One region of the Ralstonia sp. 110700041-2 genome, then DNA from elsewhere that is predicted to be linked to it. Evidence: predicted binding sites of a transcription regulator. Region 1 holds the regulator's gene; the other holds the start of a gene.

Region 1 (11,882 bases):
ACGTTGGAAAAGTTGGATTCCAGTTGCTTCGTGATGGCGGCTACCATGGGGAGGTGCTGCCCATGACGGGCCCCGACCTTTTGAGCATGGCTGACGTCGCCCAGCATTTGTCGACAGCAACGGGTCGCAAGGTACGGTATGTGCCCATCAGTCCGCTCGAGCGTTGGCGCGCCCTGGTTGCGGCTGGTATTCCTACGGAGGTGGCCGACGCGCTGGACAAGCAAGTCCACGAGCGGCTCCAGGGCGGGTCTGAGTCGACCATTGAACTATCGACGCACAAGCGCTTCAACGTGTTGCCGACGTCTTTTAGCCAATTTGCCGAACGGCATGCCATGGACTTTGGCGCAGGCCAGTAAAGCGGGAACAAAGCATGAAGCCTCAGGACAGCAGGCTGGGAGTTGACCCCGGCAGCGATGAATCAGGTGGCAGGGATATCAATGAACTTCTCGGCGCGGCGCGACGGGAAATCAAGGTGCACTGTTACCGCATGTTGGGGTCACTGCATGAGGCTGATGACGCCGTTCAGGATGCGTTCGTTCGTGCATGGCGAAGCTACGGCACGTTCGATGGCCGCGGTTCGTTTCGAGCGTGGCTCTATCGGATCGCGACAAACGTCTGTCTTGATGCGCTCAGCAAACGGAAAAATCTAGCGCGCCGCCTCCCAGATCAGCTCGACGGCCCCACCACCGCCATGCCGGACGGACAACCTGCGCCTGATGTTGCTTGGCTGGAGCCTTACCCCCAATCGGAACTGGACGCCGTCACCGACCCAGGCCCAACTCCTGAGGCGCGCATCAGCATGAGGGAAGCTACGGGCCTGGCGTTCATGGCGGCTATCCAGCAACTCGCCCCACGACAACGGGCTGCGCTTTTGCTGTGTGATGTACTGGGGTGGTCGGTAGCGGAGACGGCAGGTTTGCTGGGAGGGTCTGTCGCCTCAATCAATAGCGCCTTGCAACGCGCCCGCTCGAAGTTGGCCACTGGTTACAGTTCCGGAGAGATCACCAACGTAAGCGAGACAACGCCAAGCGAAAGGAGTCTTCTTCGCGGCTACGTACAAGCGTGGGAAGAGCGCGATGCCGATCGGTTGGCCACACTGCTCAAGCACGACGCGATCTATACGATGCCACCGCTCGCGCAGTGGTATGCCGGACGAGAATCGATACGAGCCTTCTTCGCATGGGCGTGGCCGGCATATTCGGACATACGGATGAAAGAAATCCGCGCAAATGGCGAACCTGGATTTGCTGCGTATTTCCGTTCGCGCTCCTCACCAATGGCGCCGCTGGCAGCGCACTCACTGCATGTCGTTTCGGTTGATGCAGACGGAATCTCACGGATGACCCTCTTTGTGGGCGGGAATGTGACGCGCCTTTTTGATGCGTTCGGCTTGCCCACGACTATCGCTGACGCTGCTTCTCCGACTCTTTCTTGATCTCAAGGGATCTCCCGGAGGAGCCGCATGACGGTTTCGTTGTCGCGGTGCTCTTCGGCCTGCGATTTGGCCAATCAAGCCGCGATTGACAGCCGGTTGCGCCCGGCGCGTTTCGCATCGTAAAGAGCCGAGTCAGCACGTGCGATGAGCTCATCGATCGCCTCGTCTGGGGCCAGCGTCGCGAGCCCGAGCGAGAGGGTCAGCGCGGGGACTTCCCCATCTTCATGGGCGTTGACGCGATCGAGAATGCGCTTGGCAAGGTCGACGGTATCCGTCTGTGAGCATTCGTCGAGCACGATCATGAATTCTTCGCCACCCCAGCGAATGACAGCGTCGCGGCTGCGGACCGCTTGCCGGAGCATGTCGGCCACCTCGGCCAGTACGCGGTCTCCGGTGGGATGACCGAACTCGTCATTGATTCTCTTGAAGTGGTCGATGTCGCACATGACGAGGGTAAGGGGGCGCTGCAGCGTCCTGGCGGTCCTGTACCGCTCCGCAAGGAGTTGCTCGCCATGGTGACGATTGTGCAGACCGGTGAGCTTGTCTTTGGTGGCTGCACGTAACAGTGCCTGTTCCCGCTCTACGCGTTTGGTAATGTCTTTGCTCACACTAACGTAGTGGCTTATACGCCCTTTCTCTCCGAATATCGGCGAGATGCTTTGTTCTGCATGGTAGAGCGAGCCGTCACGGCGCCGATTGATGAAGGTGGCGCGAAAATTTTGTCCGCTGGCAAGCGAGCGGCGCATAGCCGCATAAAAAGCCTCGTCATGTTTGCCTGACTTGAACATGGCGGGCGTGCTGCCTTGGATTTCGTCGACCGTGTAGCCCGTGGACTTGGCGAAGGCAGCATTCGCGAAGATGATCCGAGCTTTTGCATCCGTAAGCATGACCGGGTCACTTGTTGCATCAAGCGCGCGTGCGAGCAGTCTGTTTGTCTGCTCTGCCTGTTCGTAGTCGGAAATATCCTGTTGCACCGAGACAAAATTGGTGACCAACCCGCTGTCGTCGCGAACTGGTGAAATGCTCCAGCGGACGGTGTAGCTTGAGCCGTCCTTTCGATAGTTCGTTGCGGTGCCCTCGAAGAGTCGCGCCTCTTTCAGGCAGATGCGAAGTTCATCAATCAATGCCGGATCGGTGTCCGGACCTTGAAGAATCCTAAGGGAGTGGCCGCGTAGCTCGTCCAGAGAATAGCCCGTCATGGCTGTGAACGCTGGATTGGCAAATTGCACTCGGCAACCGACAGCGATGTCGGCATCGGTGATCACGATGGCATTCCATGCCTGCGTAATGGCCGCCTCGAATAGTTTTAGCAGTGGTGGGCTCATAAGTTACCGGGCTCGGTTGTCCAATCGAACGGGGTTGATGGGAATCAGCCGTCCGCCAGCCCGGACGGATCGGCCCGAAGCTGGATAGCCGGTGTGCCCGCAGTCGGTCTGGCTAAAGTCCGTGTGACCATCAGCGAGTGTTTGATACCGGTGGCATTGCTCTGAACGTAGGCTTTGCGAACAGATAGCCTTGCATGAGCGTGATACCCGCGGCAGCGAGGAAGTCGCGTTCCGGTGCCGTTTCAACACCTTCGGCAATGACCCGGATCCCGAGGTCGTTGCAGATGCTGAGCACACCGCAAACAATGCGTTGACGCACCAGATCTGAATCGATTCCTCGGATAAGTGCCATATCCAACTTGATCAGGTCCGGCTGGAAATCGGCGAGTAGGGTGAGCCCGGAGTGGCCGGCACCGAAATCATCAATCGCGGTTTGGAAGCCGAACGATTGATATGCCCGAAAGATCTCCAGGAGGTGGGGGCGGTTGATGATGTCTTCGCCCTCGATGGTTTCGAAGATGATCCGATTGATGGGAAAGCCGAATTTTTCGGCCGCTTCAAACGTTGTGCGGATACATGCGGCAGGCTGATACACCGCATTCGGCATGAAATTGATGGATAGAAAGGTGTCCATCCCTATCCCGGCCGCCTGCTCAATTGCGGTGGTGCGGCACCGTTGGTCAAACCGGTAACGGTTTGCCTCGTCCACTTGCGTCAGCACCGATGCCGCAGGCTCTCCGTTGGGTCCGCGTACGAGCGCTTCGTGTGCGTAGGCGTCGCCCGTGCGCAGATCAACGATCGGCTGAAATGCGAAGGCCATCTCGATAGCGGTGCCATCATCGGAGTTGCATCCGGAGCAGCGCTTGTTGGGTGCCGATGGTTGGCTTGCGTTATGGATCTGAATCATCTTGGCAAAACGAGTAAAGGATTTTGGGCAACGGCTTCACGCCTGGTCGGGGCGTGGTCGTTGAACACTGCACGCTCCTGCCAAGCAGGCTTGTGCGACGTTGACTTCACTCGAAGTGCAGTACAGCGCCAGTAGTGGATCGACGCGAGCTAACTTCGCTCACGTGACGGGGAAGGGGGAGTTGGATAATAGATCAATTGCCCATCCCGCGCAGTGCACTCTTAGTCGGCAAAGAGGGGGGCGGGGGATGACCGATCACCGCTGCCGGCGGATCCAGCTCGCCAATGCCAGTAGTACGCACAGGCCAGCCAGCCACAGCGGCAAACGTGTAAGTCCGAAGATCGCCGCTCGGTAGCTCGGGAGTGAGGCGTACCACTCTGCTGGTTCGGGCTGGGCAGACAGCGCGTACGTCAAAAAATGAGCGGTGACGGCGACAAGCCAAGCGCCAACAACTACCCGCGTGCGAGCCATAGCTTGACCGCGTTATTTACTTCGGTGGCGATCTCAGGTGCCACCAACCGGTCCTTGTAAATTGTTTGGTGCGCCTGAGCGGCTGGACAGATTCGCAGATGTACCGATCGATGACCTCCGAGAGCAGCGGATCTTCCTGCTTGGCGGTCTTCAGGGCGCCTGACTGGTCGAGCTCCTTTTCGCGCTTCACGAGCCAGGCCCGCGCAGCCGGCGCACGGTCGAACGTCTTGGTCTCTGTATGTACGACCACGCCGCCTTCCTTCCGGCGGATTTGGGCCGTGTACCCTATACTCCCGTCCCTGCGTTTTCGCTCGCTGATCGAGCCCATTTTTCCTCGGTGCCACGCCGTAGCATTGGGCCGAAAAAATGAGCGGAAACCGCCACAAATCTCATGAAATCGCGCAGAAAACAGTAGGGTGTAAGCGCTTGAATTCAAACCGTATTCCAATGAAATCAACGCCTAGGCGGCTGAGCGTGGCCCCGATGATGGATTGGACTGACAGACATTGCCGGTTCTTCCATCGCCAGATCTCGCGCCACACGTGGCTCTACACCGAAATGGTGACCACGGGCGCGCTGCTGCACGGCGACGTCCCGCGCCACCTCGATTTTGACGAGTTCGAGCATCCCGTGGCGCTCCAGCTCGGCGGCAGTGAACCGGACGATCTGGCCCAGGCCGCGCGCCTCGGCCAGCAATGGGGCTACAAAGAAATCAACCTCAACTGCGGCTGCCCGTCGGAGCGCGTGCAGCGCGGTGCGTTCGGCGCCTGCCTGATGGCTGAGCCCAAGCTCGTCGCGCAGGGTGTCACGGCGATGCGCGATGCGGTGTCGATTCCGGTCACGGTCAAGCACCGCATCGGCATTGATGCAATCGAGACCTACGATTTCGTGCGCGATTTCGTCGGCACCATCGCCGAGGCGGGTTGCGAGACGTTCATCGTGCACGCGCGCAATGCCATCCTGAAAGGCCTGAGCCCGAAGGAAAATCGCGAGATTCCGCCGCTGCGCTACGAAGTCGTCTATCAGCTCAAGCGGGATTTCCCGCATCTGGAAATTCTGCTCAACGGTGGGGTGCAGACGCTCGAGCAGATCGACACGCACCTGGCGCACGTTGATGGCGTAATGATCGGCCGTGAGGCGTATCACCATCCGCATCTGATGGCTGCGTTCGATGCGCGCTACTACGGCGCAGGCACCGAGGCCCCCACGCGCGCCGAGGTGGAAGACGCGATGATCGGCTACGTCGGCCGCTGGGTAGAGCGTGGCGGCTACGCAGGTGCGGCGGTGCGGCACATGCTGGGGCTGTATCGCGGTGTGGCGGGCGCGCGCGGCTGGCGGCGCGTGCTGTCGGACTCCAAGGCGCTGGGCCGCGTCAAGACGCTGGCCGACGCCCATGCACTGTTCGACGAGGCGCGTGCCCACCTGCGGCGTGGCGAAGAATCGAATGAGGAGGCGGTAGCGGTTTGATGCGGGGAAAGGGGCGTTGCCCCGATCGCTGAATGCAAAAAAGCCCGCGAATGCGGGCTTTTTCTTGAAACTTGGGGTGACTGATGGGATTCGAACCCACGACAACCAGAATCACAATCTGGGACTCTACCAACTGAGCTACAGCCACCGTTGTTGCCTGACCGGCGTGTCGCCGTTCAAGGAAACAGCGATTATACAAACATTCTTTCGCCTTGCCTAGAGGGTTTCGCAACGGAGTTCAACGACTCTCCGCCACGATGGTTCCCTGGTGGTATATGACCTTCCAGCCATCCAGCGTCCGCCGCCACAACGTCGCCCGCCGCGTCGTCCGGTTCGACTGCACCAGCGTGTACGTCAGCAGGTAGTTGTCCGGCGCAATCTCTTGGCAGCGGAAATCGCGCGTTTGCCAGAAATCCTCGCCGATGTGGCCGTGCCGGGCATCGAGAACGCCAAGCACATAGCTGCGGCTGTAGCGCTGACCCGAGGCACCGGTTTCCCAGAAGTCTTCCGTGGTCATGCGCTCGAAGTCTTCGCGGCGCGTGCCGAACTCGGGGCGATGGAAGATGGGTTCGCGCCGGCGCAGTTCTTCCAGCACGCTCAACAGACCGGGGGCGGTGTCCAGAGACGGTTCCATGCGGCAAGCCTCCTGGGAAAGCTCCAAGCATACCGCGCAGCGGGCGTGCCTTAGCGTTTTCGCGCTGCACAATGCGTGGCTTGCGCTTCGCCCCTATGATGGCGCCTTCGCCTTTTTCGGAAACCACTTCGATGCAACGCACTGCCCGTATTGGCCTGTCTTCGCTGACGATCGCACTGTCGCTGGCTTGCGGCACCGGCGCCTTTGCCGCCACGATTCAGAAACCGCAACTCGACGCGCTGCTCGCCGCCGAGCAATCCAAGGCATCGGCCGATCTGAACAGCTTTCTTGCGGCAGCCGCGAAGGCCGATCCGCAAGTCGCGGGCAGTGTCGCCGCGTACCAGAAGAAGGCTCCGGTGGCCGGCGATGACCTCGTCAACATCGGGCGCCTGCTGGGTCTGTACAACCGCCTGCACAACCAGCAGGCCGTGATTGGTTCGATCGAAAAGATGGTCGCGCTGCCCACGGTGCGCGACGACAAGATTCCGCAGTACGAAAACCCCGCCATCGTCGCGTTTGGCAAGCTGATCGAGGGCATGGCGCGCGATTTCGGCTTGAAATACCGCAACGTCGACAACCGCGTCTTTGAAGTTACGCTGCCCGGCACCGGCTCGGACGAGTTCGGCATCCTGACGCACGCCGACGTCGTACCCGCCAAGGCCGAGGAGTGGGTGCTCGGCGACGGCACCAAGCTCGATCCGTTCAAGGTCACGCGCGTCGGCAATCTGCTGTACGGCCGTGGCACGATTGACGACAAGGGCTCGATTGCCGCCGCGATGTACGCCATGAAAACGGTCAAGGACAGTGGCGTGCCGCTCGCGCGCACCATCCGCCTGATGATCGAAACCACCGAAGAAACCGGTGGCGATGGCATGAAGTACTACCGTGAGCACACGCAATTGCCTGCGTACAACATCGTGCTCGACAGCAAGTACCCGGCCGTGGTTGCTGAGAAAGGCTCGGGCGCATTGAAGGTGTTCTTCCCTGCGCAAGCTGGCGATGCTTCGCATACGGCCATCGTTTCGATGACGGGCGCGGCGTCGGCAAGCTCCATCCCACAAACGGCCACCGCCACGCTCAAGGGCGGTGATCTGGGCCTGGCCGCCGCCGCGCTCGAAGCCAAGCGCGATGGGTTCGTGAACAGCTTGGCAGGGCAGGGCAAGTTCTCGATCGACATCGCGCGCACGGGCGACAGCATCGTCGTGAAGGTGACTGGCGCCTCCGCACACGGCTCGCGTCCGGAAGAGGGCGTCAACCCGCTGCCGCGCCTCGCGCTGTTCCTGCGTGCAGCCGATCTCGGCTTGGCAGACAACGCCTACGCTCATGCCGTGCGCTACCTCACCGACCTTTACGGCACCGACTACCTCGGCACTACCATGGGCGTCGCCTACAAGGACGACTTCATGGGGCCGCTCACCATTTCGCCTACGGTGATCGGCGACAAGAATGGCCGCGTGGAGGTGAGCGCCAACGTGCGCATGCCGCGCGGCAAAACGCCTGATGCGCTGCGCGGTGAAATCGCCGGCAAGATCAACGCATGGGCCAAGGCCAACCATGTCGCCCTCGAGATCAACCACGATCAAGGCAACTGGATGGCGCGCGATCCGAAGGGCGCGTGGCTGTCGACGCTGCTCAACATTTATGGTGACACCACGGGCCTCGACGCCAAGCCCGTGCCGACGGCCGGCAGCACGACGGCCAAGCTGATGCCGAACGCCATCAATTTCGGCCCGGCCATGCCGGGCAAGAAGTACACGGCGCACAACGCCAACGAGTACAAGGAAGTGCAGGACCTCGACCTCGATATGCAGATGTTCACCGAGATGTTGGTGCGCATCGGCAACCTGCAGTCAATGCAATAACCGACGCACGATCGCCATGAACATCATCCGCGCCAAGTCGTTCACCGCCGAGCGTGCCTGGGGCGCGCTCGATATTGCCAATATGAGTGGCATTACCACGCGCCTGCATTGGACGGACCAGCCTTACCGCTGGCATGTGAACGACGGTGAGGAGGTGTTCGTGGTGCTCGACGGTACGGTCGACATGCATTACCGCGAAGCCGGCGAGGAGAAAGTCGCGACGCTGGAACCCGGCGATATCTTCTTCGCCGGTATCGGCTGCGAGCATGTGGCGCACCCGCGGGGCGAGGCGCGAATCCTCGTCGTCGAGAAAGCGGGGAGCGTTTAGCGGCTCGCCTGCCGGTCGCGGCGCAAAAAAAAGCCCGCAATGTGCGGGCTTCGAATTCAGCGATCTCATTGCCCCTGAGGGCATTAGCAATACTACTGTCACGTACGCCAAACAACATCGGGGTAAACGTCCGTTTCACCGACGGAACATCGTTAAATGTGCCGTTGCAGCAACTTACGAGCAGAAAAAAACAGCCCGCTCAAACGGCGGGCCGAAAATCAGTTGAAGAAAGCCCTGTCCTCAGGGCACGGCAAGTGTATGAAATCAGTTGCGGCGGCAGCATTGGGGTATGCCCTGATCGGCCGCTGCAGCGCGCTTCACAGCCCTCATCGGCCTTCTCTTTCCCTCAGCAGCTTTCGGCGCCAGCAGTGCGCGAGGCCGCTGGAATCGCATCCAGCATGCGGCAGATGGCGGCCATGCTGCCGACCATCGTACGGCGCTGCTCCCCTTGATAGATGCGCACGCCCTGGGTTTGGCGGAAGGGAACCGGCTGTACCGGGCGGCGGCGGGAAGACATCGATCCGAGTCGCATGGCAGACCTCGTGAGTTCGGGTGGAAAAGCGAGTGGCAAGACTCCGCCCCGGCGAGCCGCTGGCTCACCTTCAAGTGGAATCAAACAGCGAAGGTTTGGCGCTGAGATGCGCCGGAGACTTACGGAGCAGCAGGCCGGATCAGACCGACGGCCAAGCCCTCCAGGTGAAACTCATCGCGATCCAGATCAACGTGGATCGGTTCGAAATCGGGGTTCTCGGCAATCAGCTCGACATGCCGGCCCTTGCGCTGGAAGCGCTTGACCGTGACGTCGTCGCCCAGTCGAGCCACGACGATCTTGCCGTTGGTGGCTTCACTGGCGCGCTGCACGGCCAGTAGATCGCCATCGAGAATGCCGGCGTCGCGCATGCTCATACCACGCACCTTCAGCAGAAAATCGGGCTGCGCAGAGAACAGCGACGGATCCACTTGGTACTGGCGATCAATATGCTCGGCAGCCAGGATCGGACTACCGGCGGCCACGCGGCCCACCAGCGGCAGTGTCAACTGCATCAATCCCATCGACGGCAGCGAGAACTGATGCTGCGCCGTGTCGCCCGCCGCCCGCAGCCGAATGCCACGCGAGGCGCCCGGCGTCAGTTCAATCACGCCCTTGCGTGCCAACGCGCGGAGGTGTTCCTCAGCCGCATTGGGCGACGAGAAGCCAAACTCCGCGGCAATCTCGGCGCGCGTCGGCGGAAAGCCCGTGCGCTGGATCGTCTGGCGGATGAGGTCATAAATCTGCTGCTGGCGGGGGGTGAGGGTGGCCATCGGCGTACTGTATATTTGAACAGGTGCTGTGATTTTATACAGTGACGCAGGAAGCGCAAGTGATTTTGTTGTGACCTGTTGCGCAGGCGCCCAGTCCTTATGACCGGCGTCAAAACCCATGCGACTGGTTAGAAGCTTATGCGCAATCCATGCAGGCGCGGCCGCGGCGAATCGCATAAAATCAAGGCCTTGACCGATTTTTGCATCGCCACATAACCCGATTGAGCTTCATTGGGTTGGCCCGAATGTCACCATGTCCGCCTTCAATCAAGAGACCGTTCTGAGCGTCCATCACTGGAATGACTCGCTGTTCAGCTTCAAGACCACCCGCGACCAGGCGCTGCGCTTCCATAACGGCCACTTCGTCATGATCGGGCTGGAGGTCGAAGGCAAGCCGCTGATGCGCGCCTACAGCATCGCGAGCCCGAACTACGAAGAGCACCTCGAGTTCTTCAGCATCAAGGTGCAGAACGGCCCCCTGACGTCGCGACTGCAGCATCTGAAGGTGGGCGACAAGCTGCTGGTGAGCAAGAAGCCGGTCGGCACGCTCGTACTGGATGACCTGCTACCCGGTAAGAACCTGTATCTGTTCGGCACCGGCACCGGCCTCGCGCCGTTCATGAGCATCATCCAGGACCCGGACACCTATGAGCGCTTCGAGAAGGTCGTGCTGCTGCACGGCGTGCGCCAAGTGAGCGAGTTGGCTTATGCCGACTTCATCACCCGGGAATTGCCGAACAACGAGTTCTTTGGCGATCAGGTGCGCGAAAAGCTGATCTATTACCCCACGGTTACGCGTGAGCCGTTCCGCAACATGGGCCGCCTGACGGACCTCGTCGACAGCGGCAAGCTGTCTGTCGATATCGGCCTGCCCCCGATGGATCCGGCAGTCGACCGCGCCATGATCTGTGGCAGCCCGGCCATGCTGGAAGACACCTGCAAGCTGCTCGACGACCGCGGTTTCAAGATCTCGCCGCGCATGGGCGAAGCGGGTGACTACGTGATCGAGCGCGCCTTCGTCGAGAAATAATCGATACGGCTTCTGTTGCAAACGCCGGCCTGGGTGCCGGCGTTTTGTTTTTGCCGGCGCCCCGGGCAATCCCGCGTCGGCAAAGGCGATGCGGGCGGATACAATGCGCGCCTTGCCCACCACGCATGTCTGCAACGATGTCCTTGCCTACCATCGCCATCCTCGCCACCGGCGGCACGATCGCCGGCTCTGCTGACGACGCTGGCTCCGCCGCACGCTATCGCGCTGGCGCCGTCCCCATCGATCAACTGCTCGCGGCCAGCAAGCTTGGTTTGGAGCGCCTCGCCAACGTGCGCGCTGAACAGGTCGCACAGATCGATAGCAAGGATCTGACCTTCGACGTATGGGAAAAGCTGGTGGCGCGTATCCGTCACTGGATCGACGTCGAGCGTGTGGATGGCGTGGTCATCACGCACGGCACTGACACGCTGGAAGAGACCGCGATGCTACTGCACCTGACGCAGCAGACCGATACACCGATCGTCCTGACTGCGGCGATGCGGCCGTCGACGTCGCTGTCGGCGGATGGCCCGCTGAATCTGCTGAATGCGGTGCGGCTGGCGGCCAGTCCGTCTGCGCGCGGGCGAGGCGTGCTGGTGGCGCTCAACCAGCGCGTGCATGCCGCCCGCGATGTCCAGAAGGGTCACACTTACGCGGTTGAGGCGTTTGTTTCGCCGGACACCGGCGCGCTGGGTTTCGTGCTCGACACGCAGGTGCAGTTTCAGCGGGTAGGGCAACGTGTGGCCGCAGCCGACGTGCTGCCGATGCCGCCTGCGGGCCAGTGGCCCTGGGTTGAGGTTGTGGCGAGCTATGCCCAGCCCGATGCTCGCGTGGTGGATGCGCTGGTTGCCGCGGGCGTGAAGGGGCTGGTGATTGCCGCAACCGGTGCGGGTTCCATCCATGCCAATCTTGAAGCGGCGCTGAACCGGGCGAGTCAGCAGGGGGTTTTCGTACTGCGCTCCACGCGTACCGGTGCTGGCGTGGTGCCTGCGCTGCCTAGTGCGGACCGCTGGGCGTCGAGCGGTACGCTCAACCCATATAAGGCGCGTGTGCTTCTGACGTTGCTTTTAGCCTCTGGTCGCGCCCAGGCAGAAGTTGCCTCGCTTCAGCAAGTCATTGAT
Region 2 (11,882 bases), on a different contig from region 1:
TACTGCCGCCCGGAATACCGCACGCCCGCGCCCACCGTCCAGTCAGGCGTGGCATGCCAACTCGCAAAGAGATTGGCGCGCACCCGCGGCATGCGCGGCCAGGTCTTGTCGACGTAGGTCGGGTTGGCGGCGTCGGCCAGCGTCTTCGATTGCGTGAAAGCGACGTTGGCTTCAACGTCCACGCCGCGCACACCCGCATCCTGCAGAACGTCCTGCCCCGAATACGCCAACTCGATGCCGCGCGTGCGCACGCGATCGACGTTCTGCACGTTCGTCACGTTGGGCGTAACGGTGATGTTGGTCTGCGTGTAGATGCTGTCGCGCACGTCGCTCTGGAACAGGCTGGTACGCAATACGCCGTAGGGCACAGCCTGCTCGACGGTGAAGTCGAAATCATTGGCGCGCTCAGGTTTGAGGTTCGGGTCGTTGTTGACGATCGTGTTGCCGCTGATCGTGCCCTGGAACAGCTCCGCCACCGTCGGAAAGCGCACGGCGCGGCCATACGACAAGCGCAGCAGCGTGTCTTGCGTGGCCTGCCATTGAATGGCCGCCTTGGGCGAAAACGCGTCTTCGGTACGGCTGGCGTAGCCCAACGCGCTCGTGCCGTTGCCGAGCTGGCCGTTGTAGGCGCGCCAGCTTTCGTAGCGCAGGCCCAGTGTGGCCAGCCAGCGCGGCGCAAACGCCCACGCGTCCTGCAGGAAGACGGCCTGCGTTTGCGTGTCGCCCTGGTAGCTGGATTTGAGCGTGGATAGTGTTTCCGTTGACCAGTTGCTCGCGTTGAAGGTCTGGTTGCGCAGGTGGTATTGGTCGTAGTGGTAGCCGGTCGTGAAGGTATGGCCGGACACCGTGGGCGACGTCGCCTTGATGTCGAAGTTGGACCAGCCCGTGCCGTCGCCGTAGAACACCGTGCCGGGCCCATTGCCGGCCGCCGTGTTCGACGCGCGCAGGATGTCACGTGAGACGTTGTAGGCCGACGCGTTGGTGTCGATCTTCCAGCCGCCGATCTTGCCCTTCACGCCCAGGCCGTAGAGCCAGTTTTCCTGGTCGCCGTTTTGCGGGGCGAAGGTGTTCGGGGCGATCGTGTACGGCGTGCCGTTGATCAGCACATTGCCGCCCGTGACGGTGTTGCCGGCGGCATCGCGCAGGAAGCTGAGCGCCTGATCGTTGAAGTGGTTCTCCCAGTGGCCCAGCGTGAGCGACGCCTCCAGGCTGTCGCTGAATACGTAGCCGAATCGCAGCGTCTCTTGCAGTTGCTGCGTACGCTCCAGCATCTGCGGCCCGAGAATCACGCGCGGCTGGCCATTGGGGCCGAGATCCTGCCGCGCACCCGTGACCGGCACCGGCGTGCCGCCTGCGGTGAACCGGGAGTTGGGCGTGGCGTATTGCATCGGTTGGCTGTCGTTCTCCAGCCGGTCGACTGACAGCGCATACCAGAACTTGCCGATGCGGTCGCCCAGCGATGCGCTTTCGTGGTTTCCGGTGACGTTGCGCGAAAAGCCGTAGGCATCGTTGTAATGCTGGCTCATGATCTGCGTCTGCGCCGCGGCCTCGAATTTTTCTGGGCGGCGCAAGGTCATCGCGATGGTCGTCCCCATCGAGTTGCCAGGCAGCAGCGCCGAGAACGGCCCATACAAAATATCGACGCGCGCAAGTTCATCCGGCCCGACCATGGACCAGCGCGGCGGGTAGCTGTAACTGGAGCCAAGCAGGTTCGAGAGCAGGATGCCGTCGGCATACAGCAGACCGCGTGCGCTTTGGATCTCGTTGAAGTCGCGGCCGGCGAAGATGGAGTTGCGGTCGCCAATGAAGCGGCGGCGCACCATCACATTGGGCTGGTATTTGACGGCGTCTTCGGCAGTGACGACGTTGCGATCGGCCAGTTGATCGGCTGTGACGCTTTGCACGACCGCCGGCGTATTGCGGGCGAACGGCGCGGGGTTGGCGTTGGCCCGCACCACGGTGGGCGCAAGTTCCTGCGTGACGGGCGCGGGCACGGATGCCGCATCCTCGGCAGCGAAAGCAGACAGTGGTGCTGCTGCGCTCAGCGCGAGCGCAGCGCGGCACACGAGCGTGCGCTTAAGGGCGGCGGCCCCAGCGCGCTTGTGGAATGACATCGGAAAGGTCTCCGGATTGCGATGGCGTCGGCCCAAACGGGGCCGAACGCAAAGGCGCCACGGAGCAACCTCCGCAGGCGCGTCAGATCGACAACGACGGAGAAACAGGAGGCGCGCGCGACCCGGCCACGCGCAGCGCACTGCGCGCATACACGGGCGCCGGGGTGGCCGGCTGCCGCACGCGATAGACGAAATGGGCAGAGGGAACATCCAGCGCTGGAACCGAGGCCAGCGCCAGCCCGGCTGCAAACCCCGGGCAATACAGGCAGTGCGCCACGCCGTGGTGGGCGGTCGAATCGTCGGCAGAGCCATCGCCTTGCAGATCGATAGCAACCTGCACGGTGCTGCCATGCGGTGCCGTTGCGCTGCACAGCTCGACGTCAAGCGTGCCCGTGGCCGCCGCGCGTGCGGAAGCGAGCACCGGCGACAGTACGTTCAGTACGATCGCAAGCCAGACGAGGAAGAGCCAGCGGCGATGGAGCATGGATGGGCAACGTCAGAATGTGTGGAGTATAGCGCTGCACACAGTTCCCCGAATTGCCTGCGGCACAGTGCCGCGCAACGGCAAATCGACGGAAATCGACTGGCACTTCGATCGGAATTAGCCTTAATTATTGGATCGACTATAATTTATACCGATTTCCATAATCAGGTCTAAAACAGGGCTTCCCATGGATTCCGACACCGATACCGGACGCTTCAGCTTCCACCGCCAGGACCTCGCCAACACGCTGTGCGACAGCCTGGAAGGCAAGGGCCTGGCCGATGCGCGCTCAGGCCTGTTCCTGGCGGCGCCCCGGCGCACCGGCAAAAGCACGTTCCTGCGCGAAGACCTGGTGCCGGAGGTCGAACGCCGCAAGTGGATCGCCATCTACGTGGACTTATGGGCCGACCGCGCACGCGATCCCGGCCTGCTGATCGCCGACGCCATCAAATCGAAGCTGGCGCAGTTCGACGGCCCGATCGCGAAGCTCGCCAAGCAGGCCGGCATGGAGAAGGTCGACGTGTTGCGCACGTTCACGTTCAACCTCGGCAAGATCGGGCTGCCGCCGGGCATTACCCTGGCCGACGCGCTCGATGTGCTCTACAAGGCGGTGCAGCGGCCGGTCGTGCTGATCATCGACGAGGCGCAGCACGCGCTGTCCACGGAGGCCGGCACCAATGCCATGTTCGCGCTCAAGGCCGCGCGGGACCAGATGAACCAGGGCGTGGACGAACCGCGCCTCTTCCTCGTCTTTACGGGGTCGAACCGCGACAAGCTCGCCAACCTGCTGCTCAATCGCACGCAGCCGTTTTTCGGCTCGCGCGTGACCAACTTCCCGCTGCTCGGGCGGCCGTATGTGTCGGCGTACACGGCGTGGGTCAACCAGCATCTGGCGCCGGACAACCAGTTCAAGGAAGACGACATGTTTGCCGCCTTCCAACTGGTCGGGCACCGGCCGGAGATGCTCAAGGGCATCGTCAGCGAGATCGCCCTGGAGCTGGGTGAAGCCGCCAGCCTGGGCGAGCTGCTCAAGCGCGGCGCGCAGGGTTTTCGGGACCGCATCTGGGGCGAGATCGAAAGCGACTACAGCGCGCTGACGGAAATCCAGCGTGCCGTGCTGGCGGTGCTGATCGAGCGCGGACAAGGCTATTCGCCGTTTTCGGAAGACTCGATGAAGGCATATGCGGCCAAGCTCGGCCACAGCGAGTTTTCCACTGCCACGGTGCAGGCCGCGCTGGACGCGCTGCGCGACAAGAACCTGATCTGGAAGGAGTCGCGCGGCGCCTACGCGCTGGAAGACGAAAGCCTGGCACTGTGGTTTAGCGAGACGCGCGGTGCGCATGCCGTGCCGCCCAAATTGAGCACGTAGTGGGCCTGATCGTCGCGTGGGACGCAATGGCTTGCGCCCGCTACACTGGACAGACGACACAACAATATTCGGGGAGCAGCCAAATGGCACGCAATCGCACCACGTGGCGCGCGCTCACGGCCGCGTTTTTCCTATTGACGGGCGTCGGCACGGCTGCCGCGCAAGACACCACACCCGTACAGGCACCGGCACCGACCCCGAACTGTCCGCCACCCGCCTCAAGCTTCATCCCCAAAGACGGTTGGACCGCCGCCGCGCAACGCGCGACCGACCACGGCCTGCTCTGGCGCATCGAAAAGAACGGTCACACCTCGTGGCTCTACGGCACGATCCACGTTGCGCGGGCCGACTGGATGCTGCCCGGCCCCACCGTGCGCAGCGCGCTTCAGCAGGTTGACAGCATCGCGCTCGAACTCGACCTGCTCGACAAGGACACCGACCGCACGCCGCTAACCGCGCAAAACAGCGCAGAAGACCGCCGGCTCCTGACCGGCCGTCGCGGCGAGCGCTTCAACAAACTGCTCTCCGCGGCTTGCCTGCCCGACACGGCCCTCACGCAGATCCGCAAGTTCCAGCCGACCATGCAACTGGCCTCGCTGGCGGTGCTGGGGGTACGCACAGACGGGCTCTATCCGGATTTCGGCATCGACCTGTTTCTCACCACCTACGCCAAGAGCGTGCACCTGCCGATCGTGCCGCTCGAAACGCTGGCGCAGCAGGTGCGCGTGCTCAACGAGATCGTGCCGAAGAACGAGGTTGCGCAGCAATTCGATACCGTGCTCGACGCGATTGAATCGGGCGAGGCGCGCACGCAGACGCTCACGCTCGCCAATGCCTGGGCCGACAGCGACCTCAGCACGCTCGAGCACTACCCGCAGTGGTGCGATTGCCTGAAGACGGCGTCGGATAAACGCGCATTCCAACGCTTGGTGACGCACCGCAACCGCGCCATGGCCGAGAACATTGCGCGCGTGCACAACAGCGGCCAGCGCGTGTTTGGCGCTGTGGGCGCGTTGCATATGATCGGGCCCAAAGGAATTCCTGCGCTGCTGGCGGCGCGCGGATACAAGGTCACGCCGGTGTTGCCGGCGATCACACCGCGCTAGCGCGTACGCGTTTTCCGGTCAGCGCTTTTCCGGCGGCGTCGATCCGACAGCCGCTGCCAGTTCGGCATGCGCGGCCAAGTCCGCGCGGCGATGGGCGCCCCCCCACTACGCGCCGCTGCTGGTGCGCATGGCCGCCATCACATCGGTCATCAAGGTATCGGATGAAGATTTGCGCCAACTGTTTCCCGGTGATGCCGATCCGCTCACCACGCTGCGCACCCTCGCGCCGCAAGCCGACATCCTGCTCACGCTCGGGGCCGACGGCATGGAATGGCTGACAGCGGCGCACGGCGGGCAAGACGATGCGCGTATCACCCAACCGGCCTTTACCGTGCCGGTGGCGGACACCGTCGGCTGCGGCGATGCCGCGATGGGCGCCTGGCTGGCGAGCCAGCTGCAGTCGCCCGGGGCGCCCGTGCAGGCGCATCTGCGCCAAGCTGCTGCGGCGGCCGCCCTCACCGCCACGCGTGCCGGCGCATTCGCGGGCACGCAAGCCGAAATCGATGCGTTGCTGCAGGCGCATGCCGCCTCGCCCGCCTGAGGTCGCCTGAGACCGCGTGGCAGCGCGGCGCTGCATGCCACAATCTGCGCCATCTGCGTCTTGATCGCTTCGAGGGGCCGTTTTGGAACTGCTTCGTATTGCCGTGCTGTTTGCCTTCACCGCCGTGGCGGAAATCGTCGGTTGTTATCTGCCGTGGCTCGTGCTCCGGCAAGGCAAGCCGTTCTGGCTCCTGCTGCCGGCGGCCGCCTCGCTCGCGCTGTTTGCGTGGTTGCTGACATTGCACCCGGCTGCGGCCGGCCGCACCTATGCGGCATACGGCGGGGTGTATATCGCCGTGGCGCTTGTGTGGCTGCGTCTGGTCGACGGTGTGGCGCTCACCCGCTGGGACGTCGGCGGCGCGGCTATAGCGTTGACGGGGATGGCCGTGATCGCCCTGCAACCGCAGGCCAATTGATCGGATTGCGCACGATATTTAGGTTTTCCTGAGCGAAACGGAACCCTAAGCCGCCGCCACGATCGGAGGGTGGATCATGGCTACGGCCATCGCGCTACGCGCCGGTCGCCCCTCACCCAACCGCTTTTTTTGTCCTGGAGGCCGCGATGCCTGCCATCACCCTCAAACACCTTGTCGTGGCCACGATGCTGATGACCGCAGCGATGACCGCCTCGGCGCTCACCACGTCAACGTTCACCTTCACCGATCAGGACCTGCAAGGGATGCTTGCGCACAGCCAGCCTCCGCAGCCGATCCAGCCGGCCAAAGCCACCGAATCGGCGTCTCATGACCGGCTCCGCGTCGGCCTGAGCGATCCGGGCACGCAACTCGTGCTGCCCTGGTTCCTGGCGGATCTGGTGGATGCGGTCAACCGGCGGGCATCCCCGCAGGACTTCGCGAAAAAGCTGCGGGACGGGATCTGATCGGCCACCGTCGCCGGCCTTCCGTCCGACGCGCTCACTTTCCGCAGGCAGGCATCACAGTGCTGTATATTCATACAGTTATTTTTTGTGACGCCCTGCCGTGCTTGCCGCCTCCCCCACCCCAGACACCGCCAATGCGCCGGCCACGCCGGGTTACCTGGCCCAGCTGAACGACCAGCAGCGCCAGGCAGTCGAGTTCGGTATCTCTGGAGCGGACGCGGCGGAAACCGGGCCGCTGCTCGTGCTGGCCGGCGCAGGGTCCGGCAAGACGCACACGCTGGGCTGGCGCGTGGCGCATCTGGTGGCCAACGGCGCCGATCCGCAACGCATCCTGCTGCTGACGTTTTCCCGCCGGGCGGCGAGCGAACTGTCGAACCGTGCCGGCCACCTGCTGGCGCGAGCCATGCAGGGCGAGCGATCGAACAACGCCCTCAATTCGGCCGGCACGTCGTACAAGACCACGCTGCCCTGGGCGGGCACCTTCCACGGCATCGGCGCGCGCCTGCTGCGCGAATATGCCGAGCGCGTGGGCCTCGCCCCCGATTTCACCATCCATGACCGCAGCGACTCGGCCGATCTGCTCAACGTCGTGCGCCATGAGCTGAACCTGTCGACCAAGGAACGCCGCTTCCCGCTCAAGCAGACCTGCATTGCGATCTACTCGCGCGCCATCAACGCCGAGAGCCCGCTGAACGCCGTGCTGAAGCACCATTTTCCGTGGTGCGCGATGTGGGAAACGCAATTGCGCACGCTGTTCGATGCGTATGTCGAAGCCAAGCAAGCGCAGCACGTGCTCGACTACGACGACCTCCTGCTCTACTGGCACGCGATGGTGTCCGACGCCGAACTGGCGGCCGAGATTGGCGCCCGTTTCGACCACATCCTCGTCGACGAATACCAGGACACCAACCGGTTGCAGTCATCCATCCTGCGTGCGTTGCGCCCGGACGGCCGCGGTGTGACCGTGGTGGGCGACGACGCGCAATCGATCTACGCATTTCGCGCGGCGACGGTACGCAACATCCTCGATTTTCCGCGCCACTTCTCGCGGCCGGCGCACACGGTGCTGCTGGAGCGCAATTACCGGTCAACGCAACCGATTCTGGATGCCTCCAACGGCGTGATGCGTTTTGCCACGGAGCGCTTTGCCAAGACGTTGTGGACGGACCGCGCATCGACGCATCGGCCGCGCTTGATTTCAGTGCGTGACGAGGCCGAGCAGGCGCGTTGCGTGGCTGAGCAGGTGCTGCATCACCGTGAAGGCGGGCTGACGCTGAAATCGCAGGCGGTGCTGTTTCGCACCGCGAGCCACAGCGCGCCGCTGGAGATCGAACTCACGCGCCGCAACATCCCGTTCGTGAAATACGGCGGCCTCAAGTTTCTGGAGGCGGCACATGTGAAGGATGTGCTGTCGGTACTGCGCTGGGCCGAGAACCCGCGCAACCGCATTGCCGGGTTTCGCGTGATCCAGTTGCTGCCAGGTGCAGGCCCCGCCACGGCGGCACGCGTGCTCGACGCCATGGCGGAAGCGGCGGACCCGATTGCCGCGCTGCTCGCCTACGAGCCACCGGCGCGGCTGGCCGGCGACTGGTCTACGCTGATGGCGCTCATGCAAACCCTGCGCGTGCCCAAAGACAGCCTGGAATGGGCTGGCGAACTCGAAGCCGTAGGCGCTTGGTACTCGCCGCACATGGAGCGCCTGCACGACGACGCGGCCGTGCGCCAGGGCGATCTCGACCAGCTCGCCCGCATGGCCGCAACGTACGCCACCCGGGAGCGCTTCCTGACCGAGATGACGCTCGACCCGCCCGAGTTGACCAGCGATGAATCGGGCGACCCATACCGCGACGAGGACTACCTGATCCTCTCGACGATCCATTCGTCGAAAGGTCAGGAATGGAAGGCGGTGTATGTGCTGAATGCCGTGGACGGCTGCATGCCGGCCGATCTGGGCGCCGGCTCGCACGAAGAACTGGAAGAAGAACGCCGGCTGCTCTACGTGGCGATGACCCGTGCGCGTGAGCACCTCGACATCCTGGTGCCCCAGCGTTTCTACGTCACCCAGCAAACACCCAATGGCGATCGGCACATCTACGCGTCGCGCACGCGCTTCATTCCGCCTGCGCTGCTGCCGCTGTTCGAAGCCTGCGCATGGCCGGAACCGGAGCCCGGTGCAGACCCCGCAGCCGAGGCGCGTGCCGCGGCCAAGGTCGACCTGAGCAAGAAGATGCGCGGCTACTGGAAAAAGTAGTCAGCCCGGTCGCCGAAGCGGGCGTTCAATGCACTTCCATCTCGGGCCGCTTGACGACGTGCGTTGACTCGAAGCGCGAGAGCTGGGCAAAGATCCACGCAGCCGCGCAGGTCATGACGCCCACGCAGACAAACGTCTTGTGGAACGCCGCCAGCGTGTCGCGCCCTTCCGGTCCGGCGGTGAAGTCGGTAAAGCCCGTCAGCAACGCGCCGGCTGCGGCCACGCCCAGGCTCATCGACAGCATCATCACCATCGAGAGCATGCTGTTGCCCGCGCTGGCCAGGGGGCCCGTCAGGTCCTTGAGCGTGAGCGTGTTCATGGCCGTGAACTGCATCGAGTTGAACGTGCCGAAGATCGCCAGTTGCACGATGCGCAGCCACACCGGCACGTTGGGCGTCATCACGGCAAAGCTGGCCATCATCAGGCCGACCATGACCGTGTTGACGGACAGCATGCGGCGATAGCCGTAGCGCTTGATGGCCCAGGTGCCCAGTGGCTTGGCGGCCATGCCGGCTGCGGCCACCGGCACCATCATCAGCCCCGCCTGCAGCGGCGTGTACCCCAGGCTCACCTGCAGCAGCAGCGGAATGAGGAACGGCATCCCGCCGCTGCCGATGCGTGCAAACAGGTTGCCGAGCACACCAATGGAAAAGCTCGGAATACCGAACAGCGTGCGCGGAAACAGCGGCCCGGCCACACGCCCCGCGTGCAGCCAATAGGCGGTGAGTGCGGCCAGACCGAAGACCAGCAGCACCAGCACCGTCGCGTGCTGGAAGCCGAGCTCCGACAGCCCGTCGAGCGAAAACGATACCGCCGCCATGCCGAAGGCCAGCATCAGATAGCCGGACCAGTCGAAGCGGCTGTCGTCTTCTGCGTGCACATCGGGCATCACCTTGAGCGTGACCAGCGCGCCGATCACGCCCACGGGAATGTTGATCAGGAAGATCCAGTGCCACGACACGGCTTCCACCAGCCAGCCCCCCAGCGTCGGGCCGATCAGCGGGCCGATCAGCCCCGGGATGGTGACGAAACTCATGGCCGGCAAGAACTGCTCGCGCGGCACCACGCGCAGCACCGTCAGCCGCCCCACGGGCATCAGCAGCGCGCCGCCTACACCCTGCACCACGCGCGAGGCAATCAGCATGGTCAGGCTGCGGGACTCCGCGCAGAGCAAGGAACCAATGGTGAAGAGAAAGATGGCAGCAAAGAACATCTTCCGCGTGCCGAAGCGATCGGCCAGCCATCCCGACGCAGGCATCAGCATGGCGGTCGTCAGCGTGTAGGCGATGATGACCGACTGCATCTTCAGCGGGCTTTCCGACAGGCTGCGTGCCATGGCCGGCAACGCGGTGTTGACGATCGTGGAATCGAGCGTCTGCATGAACAGTCCCATCGCCACCAGCCAGAGCAACGGTTTCAGAGAGGTGTCGAGGGAGGCGGAGGGCGTGGTGGGCATGGGGCGGGGGCAGAACCGGCAGATGTGCGACGCAGCCGTCATTGTGGCGTGCCTGGCCTGAGCCCGCAAACGCTGATTCCCGCTCGACAGGCGTATCCGCCCTACGGCCGACAAGGGCACTGCGCTCTGCCTATACTGAAGCGTTCATCTCAGTCTCCTCGTGCCCTCGCTCCTGCCATGACCACCCGTACCGAACGCGACACCTTTGGCCCCATTGAAGTCCCTGCCGACCACTTGTGGGGCGCACAAACGCAACGCTCGCTGCAGAACTTCGACATTGCAGGCGACCGCATGCCCCGCGAGCTGATCGACGCGCTCGCCCGCATCAAACGTGCCAGCGCCCTCGTCAACCAGCGCCTGGGGCTGCTCTCCGCGGACAAGGCCAACGCCATCGTCAATGCCGCTGACGAGGTCATCGCGGGCAAACACCCGAACGAATTTCCGCTGGTGGTCTGGCAAACGGGCTCAGGCACGCAGACCAACATGAACATGAACGAGGTGCTCGCCAATCGCGCCAGCGAGCTGCTCGGCGGGGAACGCGGAGAAGCACGCCTCGTGCATCCGAACGATGATGTGAACCGCAGCCAGTCGTCCAACGATGTGTTCCCGACCGCGATGCACGTGGCTGCCGTAACGGCCATCACGCACCATCTGATTCCATCGCTGCGCACGCTGCGGGAGACCCTCGCCAAGAAAGCTGCCGACTTCAACGACATCATCAAGATCGGCCGTACGCACCTGCAGGATGCGACGCCGCTCACGCTGGGCCAGGAGTTCTCCGGCTACGTTGCACAGTTGCAGCACAACGAAACGCACCTGAACGCCGCCCTGCCACACCTGTGCGAACTCGCGCTGGGTGGCACGGCGGTCGGCACCGGCCTCAACGCACCGGCCGGTTATGCTGAACAGGTGGCCGAAGAGCTGGCGCAACTGACCGGCCTGCCTTTCATCACCTCGCCGAACAAGTTCGAGACCATGGCGTCGGCCGATGGCCTTGTGCATGCGCACGGCGCGCTGAAAACGCTGGCAGCCAGCCTCACCAAGATCGCCAACGACATCCGTTGGCTGGCCAGTGGACCACGCAGCGGGCTGGGAGAAATCTCTATCCCTGAGAACGAGCCGGGCTCGTCGATCATGCCCGGCAAGGTCAACCCCACGCAGAGCGAAGCGGTGACGATGCTGTGTGCGCAGGTCTACGGTAACGACGTCGCAGTGAACGTGGGCGGTGCGTCGGGCAACTTCGAGCTGAACGTGTTCCGCCCGATGATTGCCTACAACTTCCTGCACAGCGTGCGCCTGCTGGCCGACGGCATGCGCAGCTTCAACGATCACTGCGCCGCGGGTATCGAGCCGAACCGCGACCGTATCGACGAGCTGGTACAACGCTCGCTGATGCTGGTGACAGCGCTCAACCCGCATATTGGCTACGACAAATCGGCGCAGATCGCCAAGAAGGCGCACAAGGAAGGCACCAGCCTGCGCGAGGCCGCGCTGGCGCTTGGCTATGTCACCTCCGAGCAGTTCGATGCGTGGGTGCGGCCGGAGAACATGGTTGGCCGCTAAGTAAACTATCATGGGCCCGCGGCTTGCTATGCGCGGCCTATCCCTTTTCCTTTTCCATTGCCCGTTTCAAGAGCGCCGGCCCGGCCGGTGCGCCTTGCGCATGAAACCCGCTCCCATCC

Evidence for each region. Region 1 encodes LexA, which represses DNA repair genes until DNA is damaged. Its sites were predicted from a motif close to ACTGTATNNNNATACAGT; they were not measured.
Region 2: a site for LexA is predicted at 6,555-6,572, ahead of ACUXH0_RS06190 (ATP-dependent helicase). Genes of this name have one in related genera too.

The regions. Positions count from the first base shown of each region.
Region 1 covers NZ_JBSFAI010000008.1:266,027-277,908, reverse strand. Annotated here, with positions in the region: gene ACUXH0_RS14500 (NmrA family NAD(P)-binding protein) at 1-356, shown strand, start outside; gene ACUXH0_RS14495 (RNA polymerase subunit sigma-70) at 371-1,435, shown strand; gene ACUXH0_RS14490 (sensor domain-containing diguanylate cyclase) at 1,510-2,760, opposite strand; gene ACUXH0_RS14485 (EAL domain-containing protein) at 2,891-3,667, opposite strand; gene ACUXH0_RS14480 (hypothetical protein) at 4,155-4,466, opposite strand; gene dusA (tRNA dihydrouridine(20/20a) synthase DusA) at 4,586-5,605, shown strand; tRNA gene ACUXH0_RS14470 (tRNA-His) at 5,678-5,753, opposite strand; gene ACUXH0_RS14465 (nuclear transport factor 2 family protein) at 5,844-6,239, opposite strand; gene ACUXH0_RS14460 (dipeptidase) at 6,371-8,101, shown strand; gene ACUXH0_RS14455 (cupin domain-containing protein) at 8,118-8,429, shown strand; gene ACUXH0_RS14450 (hypothetical protein) at 8,776-8,961, opposite strand; gene lexA (transcriptional repressor LexA) at 9,081-9,731, opposite strand; gene ACUXH0_RS14440 (ferredoxin--NADP reductase) at 9,985-10,761, shown strand; gene ACUXH0_RS14435 (asparaginase) at 10,899-11,882, shown strand, end outside.
Region 2 covers NZ_JBSFAI010000003.1:266,518-278,399, reverse strand. Annotated here, with positions in the region: gene ACUXH0_RS06225 (TonB-dependent receptor) at 1-2,114, opposite strand, end outside; gene ACUXH0_RS06220 (DUF2946 domain-containing protein) at 2,197-2,598, opposite strand; gene ACUXH0_RS06215 (ATP-binding protein) at 2,786-3,967, shown strand; gene ACUXH0_RS06210 (TraB/GumN family protein) at 4,051-5,073, shown strand; gene ACUXH0_RS06205 (PfkB family carbohydrate kinase) at 5,009-5,614, shown strand; gene ACUXH0_RS06200 (YnfA family protein) at 5,697-6,029, shown strand; gene ACUXH0_RS06195 (hypothetical protein) at 6,176-6,493, shown strand; gene ACUXH0_RS06190 (ATP-dependent helicase) at 6,594-8,744, shown strand; gene mdtD (multidrug transporter subunit MdtD) at 8,770-10,137, opposite strand; gene ACUXH0_RS06180 (hypothetical protein) at 10,124-10,261, shown strand; gene fumC (class II fumarate hydratase) at 10,378-11,763, shown strand; gene ACUXH0_RS06170 (sensor domain-containing diguanylate cyclase) at 11,864-11,882, shown strand, end outside.